One region of the Salibacterium sp. K-3 genome, then DNA from elsewhere that is predicted to be linked to it. Evidence: a T-box and tRNA genes for the amino acid it is inferred to sense, from the RefSeq annotation. Region 1 holds a T-box; the other holds one or more tRNA genes.
What was found. The T-box of region 1 lies ahead of tyrS (tyrosine--tRNA ligase). A T-box ahead of a tRNA ligase gene usually reads a tRNA of that ligase, here a tRNA-Tyr.
Positions count from the first base shown of each region.

Region 2: it has a tRNA-Tyr gene. The T-box ahead of tyrS (tyrosine--tRNA ligase) is inferred to sense a tRNA for this amino acid. The anticodon was not compared.

Region 1 covers NZ_JBSVZE010000001.1:1,082,520-1,089,081, reverse strand. The annotation lists gene ACW9JV_RS05245 (diguanylate cyclase domain-containing protein) at 1-963, opposite strand, end outside; gene rpsD (30S ribosomal protein S4) at 1,383-1,985, shown strand; gene tyrS (tyrosine--tRNA ligase) at 2,249-3,526, opposite strand; T-box leader at 3,577-3,779, opposite strand; gene ACW9JV_RS05230 (transglycosylase domain-containing protein) at 3,917-6,562, shown strand, end outside.
Region 2 covers NZ_JBSVZE010000003.1:575,130-581,691, reverse strand. The annotation lists gene ACW9JV_RS18345 (cytochrome ubiquinol oxidase subunit I) at 1-356, opposite strand, end outside; gene ACW9JV_RS18340 (alpha/beta fold hydrolase) at 654-1,430, shown strand; gene ACW9JV_RS18335 (Mur ligase family protein) at 1,427-3,013, shown strand; gene ACW9JV_RS18330 (D-alanine--D-alanine ligase family protein) at 3,035-4,246, shown strand; tRNA gene ACW9JV_RS18325 (tRNA-Glu) at 4,334-4,408, shown strand; tRNA gene ACW9JV_RS18320 (tRNA-Tyr) at 4,473-4,557, shown strand; tRNA gene ACW9JV_RS18315 (tRNA-Lys) at 4,665-4,740, shown strand; tRNA gene ACW9JV_RS18310 (tRNA-Gly) at 4,755-4,829, shown strand; tRNA gene ACW9JV_RS18305 (tRNA-Gly) at 4,834-4,907, shown strand; tRNA gene ACW9JV_RS18300 (tRNA-Ala) at 4,919-4,994, shown strand; gene ACW9JV_RS18295 (Spo0E family sporulation regulatory protein-aspartic acid phosphatase) at 5,083-5,262, opposite strand; gene sigW (RNA polymerase sigma factor SigW) at 5,498-6,064, shown strand; gene ACW9JV_RS18285 (zf-HC2 domain-containing protein) at 6,075-6,562, shown strand, end outside.

The DNA.
Region 1 (6,562 bases):
ATCATTCAAAATACGCAGATTACGCACATCGTCCATAAGGATGTACCCCTGTCTGCTTCCAGGGATAAACTTCTCGATCTGCTTCTGCATGCTGCCCACGGTCTCATCCAGATTTCGTTTCGAATTTAAAAGGTGTGACGTTTCATTGATGAGCTGTAAATCTTTAATCAATGTCCGCGACTGCTGATACAGTTCGGCATTCTCCAGCGCACTGCCGCCGGTATCGGCCAGTGTCTTCATGTAATCCCGCTCCTTTTCATCGTCCACGAGCGGTTTGGCCGCTTCCATGCTCAGTACACCATACACCCCCTGTTTACCATGCAGTGGTATATAGAGGACAGCCGCCCCCGGCTCTTCTGCCGGAGCCGTCTGAATCTGCCCGAGAAGATACGTCTGCTTCATCTGTTCATTAATATTCTGAAAACCGAATGAACAGTCAATATGAGCCAGTTCCTTCTGCACTTCCCAGTCCTGTGCAAGATGCAGACCGATACGGCTTCCGGGATAGATAAACTCCAGTGATTTTACAATTTCTTTCAGTACGGCTGCAGCTTTCATGGAGGAATGGAATTTCTTCGTCACCTGTACCATAAGGGCATACCTCTGATCTCCCCCATTGTCATTTCCGTCCTGCTCCTGAAGTCTCCGTTTGATAACAGGTACCAGGCCGCTCAGAAAAAAAGATAGCCCGCTGCTGTTAGGATGGTCCTCTTTCACCAACCCGGCAGCGTTCCAAGATGCTCCTGCTGTACGAAATGATTTTTCCTTCCGCACAAAACGTGCATGTTCTGTTTCACATGGTACGTCTCCCACTCTGCAGGAGGATACAGTTTCTCCCTGGTCATTCTGCAGAAAAAGGATGCAGGGGGCAAACAAATCCCGGACTTCTGTTTCATCCAGTATATCCTCCCACATCCGCCGGTATTGTGCTGGTTCTCCTGATGAAAACTGTTCATTTTTCATACTTTCCACCACCGTTGCAATTTTTTCCCCCTTGTCCCTTTGTGCGGCTCCAAAAAATTAATTCTTTATACCTGTGACTTATTTCTATATTGCATTATAACGTATTTAAGTGAAAATTTCTGTATTTTTTTTGAAAGAAATGAAATTATCTGTATTCTTGTTCATTTCCCGACGATATTGACTTTGCCTCCGGAAAATTATATAATGACTTTTGTGTTAAAAGACAGCCTGGACATACTTGATGTGTGCACCCTTGTCATTTTGTTCCTTGCATCCGCGGCTGATGAGATGATGTAAGGTGTATTGCGTACCCCCTAGCTGTCGGGGCGAAGATACATGAAAACAAAATGAGCATGTCAGGAGATTGTCAATGGTCTTCTTTTTCCAATACTTTTCATCATAAAAGGAGGCGCTCTTGTATGGCACGATATACAGGACCTACTTGGAAAAAATCCCGCCGTTTCGGCGTTTCGCTGAGCGGCACAGGTAAAGAACTCGAAAAACGCCCGTATCCTCCGGGTGAACACGGACCGACTCAGCGTCGGAAGCTTTCCGAATACGGCGAGCAGCTTCAGGAAAAACAGAAGCTCCGTTACATGTACGGACTGAATGAAAAGCAGTTTCTCCGCACATTCAAACAGGCAGGCAATCTGCCGGGTGTGCACGGTGAAAACTTCCTCATTCTTCTCGAATCCCGTCTCGACAACATTGTATACCGTCTCGGACTGGCCCGTACCCGTAAAGGTGCCCGTCAGCTCGTGACACACGGTCATATTACCGTAGACGGCGGACGGGTGGACGTTCCTTCCTACCGTCTCAAGCCGGGACAGACGATCAGCGTGCGCGAAAAGTCCCAGAATCTTTCGGTTATCAATGACGCGCTGGAAGCAAGCAGTTTCGTACCGGAATTTCTTACTTTTGATGAAGATAAGAAAGAAGGCACTTACAGCCGTTATCCGGAACGTTCCGAGCTTCCGTCTGAAATCACAGAAGCGCTTATCGTTGAATTCTATTCCCGTTAATCGCTGCAGTTTGCGGGATACCATTCAAAAACCCCCGGGATGTTGGAAGATCAACATCCCGGGGGTTTTTTATTATATATTATTAGTTTTCTCCTGCGGTACCTTTTGCGACATTATTTTGGCGGAACGCGGGCGTTTATCGGCGGTTCATCGCTGGTTATCGGCGGTTTCCATCGATTTATCAGCGGTTCACCACCGTTTACCGGCGGAACCGCTGCAGTAAAAAAACGAAGCTGCCCTTTTGGAAGAGGCAGCTTCGTTTGTTATGCAAATTGAACGAGAAAGTACTTTTTCTTGCCGCGGCGGATGACGGTAAAGGCATCGTCAATTTTATCCTCTACTCCGACCACTTTGTCCAGATCCTGGCAGCGGTCTCCGTTAATATATACCGCACCGTTGGAAATATCCTCGCGCGCCTGTCTTTTCGACGACGCAATACCGGCCTCAACAAGCAGATCGATCAACCCGATCTCTTCTTGCTCCACCACGTGGCTTGGCACATCCTTGAAACCTTGCTGTACTTCATGTGCACTCAACTGTTTTACATCCCCATTTTTTCCAAATAAGGCTTCTGTAATATTCTGAGCCTGCTGCAGCGCCTGCTCCCCATGTACGAATGCTGTCACTTCTTCGGCGAGACGGCGCTGTGCGGCGCGCTCCTCCGGCCGATTCTCTAGTTCCTGCTCATAGAGGGCGATCTCACTTTCAGAAAGGAACGTGAAATAATGGAGAAACTTGATCACATCTCTGTCGTCGGTATTAATCAGAAACTGGTAAAACTCATACGGCGACGTTTTTTCCGGATCAAGCCAGACAGCGCCGCCTTCGGATTTGCCGAATTTCTCGCCATCGGCTTTCGTAACAAGAGGAATCGTGAAACCGTATGCTTCCGGCTGTTCTCCTTCCTCGCCGCCTTTCATGCGGCGTATCAGTTCCAGCCCGGCGGTGATATTGCCCCACTGATCACTGCCGCCGATCTGCAGCTGGCAGTTTTTCTCTTCGTGCAGATGGTGAAAATCAAGAGACTGCAGAATCTGATAACTGAATTCGGTAAACGAAATACCTGTCTGGATTCTTGCGTCCACTGATTCTTTGGATAACATATAATTCAGGCTGAAGTGTTTTCCTACATCCCGTAAAAACGAGGTGACGGTCATGCTTCCGATCCAGTCATAGTTATTCACAACTTCCGCTTTTCTGCCGCCTTCAAAATCCAGGTATTTCTGGAGCTGACTTTTGATCCGGTCGGTGTACATGTTCACGACATCTTCTTCGTTCAATGTCCGTTCCGCTTTTTTGCCGCTTGGATCACCAATCAGACCTGTAGCTCCACCGACAAGCGCCAGCGGTTGATGGCCGGCAAGCTGGAACCGGCGAAGCGTAATAATTGTCAGCAGATGGCCGACGTGAAGGCTGTCACCGGTCGGATCAAACCCGCAGTATAACGTCACCTGTTTATCTCGAAGGAGCTTCTGCAGCCCCTCTTCATCCGTAACCTGATTAACCAGACCTCTGTTCTGTAAATCCTGAAAAATATCCATATCTCTTTTCTCCTTCTTTATAAATTAAAAAATCGTCCCCTCCGTCATACGGAAGGGACGATTGTTATCGCGGTACCACCCTTGTTGAAAGCAGATGCTTTCCCCTTTGGTTCTATAACGGGAATGCCCGTTCCATTCAAAATGGAAAAAGCTCCAGCACGTAATTCCTTTCATTCTTTGTACCGGCTTTCAGCAGCCGCCGGTTCTCTGTCCACAGGGAGAATAAAGTACTTCATACCTTCAAAGCCTGTTTTTCAATATTAACACTATCCTTCTTTTACCATATTCTTTTTTCCTCTGTCAACGCCGTTTGATAAAAATCCCCAAAATCCATAGGAAGCACTGTCTTGGTATGCTATAATATCGTTGATGTTTAGGAGGAATCATACCATGAAAAATTTTCTTGAAAAACTGAATCAACGCTTTGATTCCTGGAAAAACAAACCGCTGGTCAAGGGGCTGAATATCACCTCCTATGTGTTCTGGAATTTCATCCTCATCTCTTTTGTACTGCTCCTCTGCCTCGGTCTTTTCGCAGGAGGAGCTGGAGCGGGATATTTTCTGTCGCTTGTTGAAGACCAGGAAGCTTACAGCAAAGAAGAATTTGAAAACCAGGTCTACAATTATGAGGAAATCAGCGGTATTTATTTTAATGACGGTGAATTTCTAGGGGAAATTCCTGCCAGACTTGAACGAAAAGAAAGACCGTTGGAAGAAATGTCCGATCATTTAATTCATGCTGTTATATCCACTGAAGACGAATACTTTTTCGAACATGACGGGATCGTTCCAAAAGCGTTATTGCGTGCCACGTATCAGGAAGTGTCCAATGCCGGCACCCAGACAGGCGGAAGTACGCTTACACAACAGATTGTTAAAAATCAGATCCTTACGAATGAAGTCTCGTTTGAGCGTAAAGCAAAAGAAATTGCGCTTGCTCTCCGAATGGAAAACTATTTTGACAAGGATTCCATACTGGAAGCCTATTTAAACATTGTGCCTTTCGGACGTAATTCGGATGGAAGAAACATCGCAGGTGCCCAGTCCGCCGCCGAGGGCATTTTCGGGGTGGATGTGACGGAATTGAATCCTGCCCAGGCTGCCTTTATTGCCGGTCTTCCCAAAAACCCTTATATCTACACCCCTTTTGAACAGGGAGGAAAGGTTAAGGAAGATTTTGAAGAAGGCTTGAACCGGATGGAGCTTGTTCTTGAAAACATGAGGGAAAATGAGTACATTACCGAGGAAGAATACCAAACGGCTCTCGATTACGATATTAGAGCAAATCTTGCAGAACCACAGGGCAGCGTAGTCGAAAATTACCCCTATTTGACATATGAAACACAACGCAGAGCCGAACGCATTATCCGGGAGGATCTGATGAACGAGGCCGGTGTCAACCTGGATGAGATGGAAGAGGGAGAACGCCGGGAAACGTTGAATCAATATAAAGCACAGGCTGACAGCGAACTCGCTCTTGGCGGCTACAATGTTCATGTTACTGTGAAAAAGAATATATATGACGCCATGCAGGAAGCTGCCGCCAATTCTGATTGGTATGGCCCGGATAGACAGGGAGAAGACGGCGTGGAACAGGAACAGGTCGGCGCCATGATGATCGACAACCAGAACGGCGCGATTCTTAGTTTCGTCGGAGGACGTAATTTTGACCAGAATAATTTAAATCACGCCACCCAGGCATACCGGCAGAACGGTTCGACGATTAAACCGCTTCTTGACTATGCGCCGGCGATGGAACAAGGTCTCGTCCAGCCCGGTACCATTCTTCCCGACGTCCCTGGTGATTACGAAAACGGAGATGGCAGCTACAAAAACTACGGAGACAGTTATCAGGGATTTGTAAGTGTCCGTGAGGGGCTGAAAGAGTCGAGGAACTCTCCGGCCGTCCGCACATTCGAGAGATTGAATAAAGAAACAGCGAGGCAGACGCTGTTGGACTTAGGTTTTGACAATATCGGCCCGAATGAGCCGTATCCTTCTGCGGCGATAGGTGGACTGACATACGGCACAACCGTGGAAACCAATACAAATGCATTTTCCACGTTCGGCAACAACGGAAAGTATCATGATTCCTACATGATTGAGCGGATTGAAACAAAAGACGGGGAAACCATTTATGAGCATGAACCGGAGATCAATGAAGTGTTTTCCCCTCAGACTACGTTTCTGACCGTTGATATACTGCGTGATGTTCTCGAACCCGGCGGTACCGCAAGCGCTCTTCCGGGGATGATGAACTTTGGTGGAGACTGGGCCGGAAAAACCGGGACCACAGACGACACTTACGATTCCTGGTTTGTCGGTTTCAACTCAAATGTTACCTTTGGTATTTGGATAGGCTATGACACCCCGCAGGAAATCGCAAACTATTATAAAGGATTAAGTTACGGAGCACGAACGCAGCAGATCTGGGCGGATCACATGAATGCTGCTTATCAGGCAGATAGAGAAGATAATGATGACTCCATCTTTGGACTGGATGACAGATTTCAGCAGCCGGACGGTATCGTAAGACAGACAATCTGCGGCATTTCCGGTAAACTCCCAAGTTCAGAGTGCGAGGAAGCCGGTTTTACCACCACCGACTACTTCAATGAGAAGTACGTGCCGACGGATACGGATGACAGCCTGCAGCAGGAAGCTTACGTCACTATTAATGGGTCCCGTTATCAGGCATACAGTTCCACTCCTTCCGCATTTACGAAAAGCGGCGTGTCCATTAATGAAGATTATTTTGACGTGGATGAAGTATCCGAGTACCTTCCGGATGAATGGGAAAATGTAACCCCTGAACGGGAAGCACCGGATAATGGACGGGCGCCGTCTCCAGTAGCCAATGTCTCTTACAGCGGAAACAGCATTTCGTGGTCCCGGCACCGTGACAGTGACATTGTCGGCTATCGAATTTACAGCACCAGTGGAGATTTGGTCGGAAGTGTACGCGGCAATACCACCACATCTTACAACACCGGGACGGGAGCCTATTTTGTGACAGCTGTGGATTCACGCGGCCGG
Region 2 (6,562 bases), on a different contig from region 1:
GTGTACAGGTAGATGCCAAGAAAAATGGCTTCAAAGAAAAAAGCAAATACTTCCATGAAAAGCGGGAGCGAAATCGTCTGACCGGCAAGCTGCATGAAATTCGGCCACAACAGATTCAGCTGAAGCCCGATGGCGGTACCGGTCACCACTCCGACAGCTACCGTTACCACAAAACCGCGGGCCCAACGCCTGGCGAGCAGTCTGTAATGTTCATCGTTCCTGCGTATGCCCATCCATTCGGCGAAAGCTATCATTAACGGCACGCCGACGCCGATCGTGGCAAAAATAATATGAAAGCCGAGGGTCAGACCTGTCAGCATGCGGCTGAACGTGGCTGCATCATATTCCATAAACATGAGGCATTCTCCTCTCTAAGCCTGTCTATATCCTTCCCTTTAAAAAGGGACACTAAAATCTTTATTTCCTTTTGCTGTTCACCTGTTTTATTATGTGAAATATATCACAAATGAAATGCGAAAGAAAGATAGAAGAAGTGACAATCCAAAGAAAAGAGACGATTCTCGTTTACTGTTTGATATGATAAGATATAGTGGTGGTTATGTGTTATATGGGAAAAGAACATAAACTGTAGAACAACTGATTATATATACAATACGGACGGAAGTTATCATAAGAATAGGAGCGTTATAGCTGTGAACATAGATATAGAGGGAGTGAAAGTGGGGTACCACGTTTCCGGCGAAGGAGCGGACGTTGTTCTTCTGCATGGCTGGGGAGCTGACAGGAACGCTTTCGCGCCGGTTCATCAATCCCTGGAAAAGCATTTCAGAGTGTGGTCCCTTGATTTTCCAGGGTTCGGAGACAGTGAGGAGCCCCCGGAACCCTGGGACGTCGGCGATTACACCAGGATGCTCGGGGCCTTTCTGGAGAAGGCACATATTGACCGGCCGACCTTAATCGGACATTCCTTCGGCGGAAGGGTGTCGATCAAGTATGCATCCGCCAACCCGGTGCATAAAGTTATTCTTGTAGACAGCGCCGGTATTAAGCCTAAGAGGAAATGGCAGTATTATGTTAAAGTCTACACGTACAAGGCATTCAAAAAAATACTGGATCTGCCGGTTCTCAACCGGTATAAAGAAAATATTCTCACAAAAGTAAAAGGAAAGCTCGGTTCCACAGACTATAAAAATGTTTCCGGAACGATGCAGCAGACGATGGTCAAAGTCGTCAATGAAGATCTGCGCCATCATCTTCCCAATATACAGGCGCCGACACTGCTTGTATGGGGAGAGAAGGATGAAGCCACTCCGGTGGAAGATGCCCGCCTGATGGAAGGCATGATTCCGGATGCAGGTCTGGCAGTTTTGGAAAACGCAGGTCATTATTCATATCTTGATAAGCGACAGCAGTTTTTGTTGGTAATCGATTCTTTCCTTCAACAAGACAAGGGGGAGAGGAATTCATGACAGGCGTATTCATTCTATTATTTCTCGCAGCCTGGGGCTGGTATACAGCACGGATCGTAAACACAAGCACACATATGCTGCAGCTGAATGCCTACCGGACGGAACGGTACTGGAACTGGACCATGTCTCACACTTCCAGAGCCTTTCCGATACAGAGCTTCCTGCCGGTTCTTGCCTTTCTTCCTTTGATTTTCGGAAATGAAACGGCAGCTTTGACGGCGGGGACTCTTATTTTTGCGCTTGCAGCGTATTTCATGCCGGAAGAGCAGGAAAAAAAGAAACTGGTGTTTACCGCCAGAGTAAAACGTCTTCTGGTCACGAGCGGGGTGCTTTTTGCTTTAACCGCACTGGCAGGCATTATTACAGGAACAGGGGAAGAAAGCAGCATTGGGTGGTTTCTTCTGTTTGTGACGGCTTCGTCGATTCTTGCTTATTTCTATACGCTGGCTGCCAATGTCATCAACTGGCCGATTGAAAAGCAGATCAGCCAGTATTATTACCACGATGCAGAAAAGATCGTTAAGCAGATGAACAACCTGGAAGTGATCGGAGTAACAGGCAGTTACGGGAAAACGAGTACGAAACATATACTCGAAACCGTCCTGTCCTCTGAATTCAATGTATTGATGACCCCCGAAAGCTACAACACGAAAATGGGGGTTACCAAGACAATCCGGACGATGCTCAAGCCCTATCACGAGATCTTTATTGCGGAAATGGGGGCAAAGCAGGAACATGACATCCAGGATATCTGTGAGCTGGTACATCAGAAGTACGGCATTCTGACAGCCGTCGGAGAGCAGCACCTGGAAACGTTTAAGACGCTTGATAATATTAAAAAGACCAAATTCGAATTAATCGAGACGCTGCCGCATGAAGGGACTGCCTTTCTGAACAAAGACGACCAGAATATTATGTCGTACCAGCAGCGCAATCAGTGCCGGACGATGTATTACGGCATTGATGCTGTCGATCTTCATTACAGAGCTGCTGACATTTCCTATTCTTCAAAAGGATCTCAGTTTACGGTCTATAAATACGACGGGACTTCGGTGAAGATTCAGACCAAACTGCTTGGGCGTCATAATATCTACAACATTCTTGCTGCGATTGCGATGGCATCGGAAAAAGGAATTGCTTTTGACAAAATCGCGCGGGCTGTCAAACAGGTTGCCCCTGTGGAACATCGGCTGGAACTGAAAAAACCGTCCGGAAACATTACGATTGTGGACGACAGTTTTAATTCGAATCCGGTAGGTTCCAGAATGGCGCTTGAGGTGCTGGGGCAGATGCCGGAGTACAAGATGCTTGTGACTCCCGGCATGATTGAACTTGGAGAAAAAGAATACGAACTGAATAAGGCATTTGCAGAATATGCTGCAGACGTCTGCGATTTTGTCATACTGGTCGGCAGAAAACAGACGGAGCCGCTGCAGCAGGGACTGCAGGACAAAGGATACCCGGAGGAACAGTACTACGTGGCAGAGAACCTGCAGGATGCATTGAATAAAATGCATGAGAAAGCCGTACAGAAATCGGTGGTACTGCTGGAAAATGATCTGCCGGATACGTTTAACGAGTAATCAGGTGAAGGAGAGCTGTACATGAAAACAAGAGTTGGCGTGTTTTTCGGCGGTGTCTCGGTTGAACATGAAGTGTCCGTCATTTCCGCCCTGCAGGCCGTGCAGGCAATGGATGATTCAAAATATGAAGCGGTCCCCGTCTATATCAGCAAAGACCGCTCTTTTTACACCGGGGAAGAACTGCTTGATATAGAGAACTATAAGGATTTGGACAATCTTCTTGAGACGGCGCAGAAAGTCATGGTGACGAGGTCGGATGACGGGAGCGTCGTACTCCAGAAAGATCCGGTCCCTCGTTTTGGAAAGAAAATTGCTGCGGAGATAGACCTAGCTTTTCCGATTATACACGGCACGTTTGGAGAGGACGGGGTGCTGCAGGGGTATTTTGAACTGCTGAACCTTCCGTATGTCGGCTGTGATGTCCTCTCGTCAGCGGGGGGCATGGATAAAGTAGTGATGAAGCAGATCCTGAGAGATTCCGGGCTCCCCGTACTGGATTACGTTTGGTTTTACAGCAGCCACTGGGTGGAAGACAGCGCGGAAATGATAAAGATGATCGGTGAAAAGTTAGGATTTCCCGTCATTGTTAAACCGGCCAACCTCGGATCCAGTGTCGGCATCAATAAAGCAGAAAATGAACAGGAACTGGAGGAAGCCGTGGAAGAGGCTATGGAATTTTCCGCGAAGTTGCTCGTCGAAACTATGGTCGAAGACATGAAAGAAGTAAATTGTTCTGTCCTTGGAGACTATGAAGAAGTCGAAGCGTCTGAGATAGAAGAAGTCCTGAAATCCGAGGAAATTCTGAGTTATGAAGATAAATATCAGTGTGGAAGCGGGAAAGACGGCGATGCTGCCAAAGGAATGGAAAGTACGGACCGCATTATCCCGGCGGAACTTGAAGAGGATAGGTCCAGAGAAGTCCGGGAATTAGCGAAAGATACATTCCAGATCCTCGGCTGCAGCGGAGTATCCCGTATCGACTTTCTAATTGACCAGGCTCGGGACCGCGTCTACGTTAACGAAATCAATACCATCCCCGGCTCTCTTTCGTTCTATCTATGGGAACCGGCAGGAAAAGATTACAGGACATTAACGGATCAACTCATTCAACTTGCTCTGAAACGCAAACGGGAACGGGAGAAGCTCGTATTTTCCATCGATTCCAATTTGTTCTCCATGCAGAATGCCGGCAGCGGAAAAGGGTCAAAAAATGGAAACGGGCGTTCATCATGAATATAAAAAAAGGACTTGCACCATTTCCGGCGTTTGAGATATAATGTCGTATGTCAGCAGGAGAGGGAACTTTCCTGCCGGCAGTATGGCCCGTTGGTCAAGTGGTTAAGACACCGCCCTTTCACGGCGGTAACACGGGTTCGAATCCCGTACGGGTCACCACTTCCATTTTTATATTGACAACAGATACTTTTTTTGTTTAAATAGAAAGGTGTCTTTGGAAGCGGGAGGGGTAGCGAAGTTGGCCAAACGCGGCGGACTGTAAATCCGCTCCTTCGGGTTCGGCGGTTCGAATCCGTCCCCCTCCACCATTTGTTTACATCGTTGTTTTTTCGGTTATAATGGAGTACAATAGAAAACAGTACTTTGTACATACGCTGGAGTAGCGCCTGTTAACGAAAGAAGTATTAACCCAAAGGAGCCATTAGCTCAGTTGGCAGAGCATCTGACTTTTAATCAGAGGGTCGGAGGTTCGAATCCTCCATGGCTCACCATTTTTCAAAGGAACGCGGAAGTAGTTCAGTGGTAGAACACCACCTTGCCAAGGTGAGGGTCGCGGGTTCGAATCCCGTCTTCCGCTCCATGATGCGGGTGTAGTTTAGTGGTAAAACCTCAGCCTTCCAAGCTGATGTCGTGGGTTCGATTCCCATCACCCGCTCCATTTACATAGCCGGGGCCTTAGCTCAGCCGGGAGAGCGCCTGCTTTGCACGCAGGAGGTCAGCGGTTCGATCCCGCTAGGCTCCACCATTTAATAAAATATGCCAAAGTTCAGCCGGCGGGCTGAGCTTTTTTAATAAAAAAAGTCCGGCTTAGCCGGACCGGGTATTTATACATGTTAATAGGCGGGAGTGACAGGCTTACTGCTGCCGCGGCTGCCGTCATATATGTTTAACAGGTAATCGAGTTCCCTGCTGAGGCGGACGACTTCCTCTGAAAACAGCGGTTGGGTACAGGCCTCTCTGTTCAGCTTTTCTCTCTTTATTTCGATCTCCCGCAGAAGAAGTTGTTCTGACAAGATGGTCACCCCTTGCGCAGTGTATCTTTTATATTATTACCCATTTCCATTGTATTGAAAACAAGGAAAGAAATCTTTTCACAATATCGTCATTTTTTATCCTTTTTTATCCTTGCTCCCGAAATCGTGATATAATTGTACCGGCTGAAAGGAACAAGCATGATCCGCATACTGAAACGAAATACGTTGTGCTCCGTAAATGGAGGTACCCTGTAAATGGGTGGAGGTCGAGAACATGGATGCGGTAGTAAAACGACTCATAAAAGAAATAAAAAAAGAAGGAGATCAGGAAGCATTTGCTGAACTGGTAGACTTATATAAGGATAAAGTGTATCAAATCGCCTACCGGATGACCGGGAATGGATATGAGGCACAGGATATGGCTCAGGAGGCTTTTCTGCGGGCGTACACCAACATCGAAAGCTATGATGAAAACAGGAAATTCTCGACCTGGCTGTTCCGGATAACGACCAACTTGTGTATTGACCGGCTGCGGAAAAAGAAGCCGGACTATTCCCTGGATGCTGAAATAAAGGGAACCGACGGTCTGACCGGGTATTCACAGGTGGCAGCATCCGAGCATCTGCCGGAAGACCAGGTAGTGACGCTGGAGCTGCAGGAATGGGTGCAGCGTGAGATATCCCACCTTCCGGAGAAGTACAGGGCGGCCGTGATACTGCGTTACATAGAGGACTTATCCATTACAGAAATCAGCGACGTCCTGGATCTGCCGGAAAACACGGTGAAAACTCATATTCACAGGGGCCGGGAAGCCTTGCGCAAGAGGCTGGGCAATGCGTGAGGAGGGAGGAATGAAGATGGCCTGCGAAAAACGCTGGGAAACATTACTGAATAAATACTTGGATGGTGAAACAAATAAGGAAGAACGTGTGGAGCTGTTTGAACATCTGGAAACGTGTGAGCATTGTGCTGTACGTTGCCGGGAGCTGAAAAAAGCAGTCATGCTCGTACAGAGTTCCTCCCATATTGAAGCTCCGGCCGGGTTTACGGAGGGTGTGATGAAGAATCTTCCGGACCAGAAAAGGCGCGTGACCTGGAAGAAATGGTCGAGACAGCATCCGTTCGTTGTGGCAGCATCGTTATTTATTATATTGATGGCGTCCAGCCTCTTTTCCGTATGGAATGAACAGGCAGGGGAGGACATCGCCGTCCAGGGCAGCCAGAAAGTAACCATAGATGAAGAGGCCGGAACAGTAACCATCCCCGAAGGAGAAACGGTGGAAGGGGATCTGATGGTACGCAATGCTAAAGTAGAAGTAGAAGGGGAAATCACTGGTAA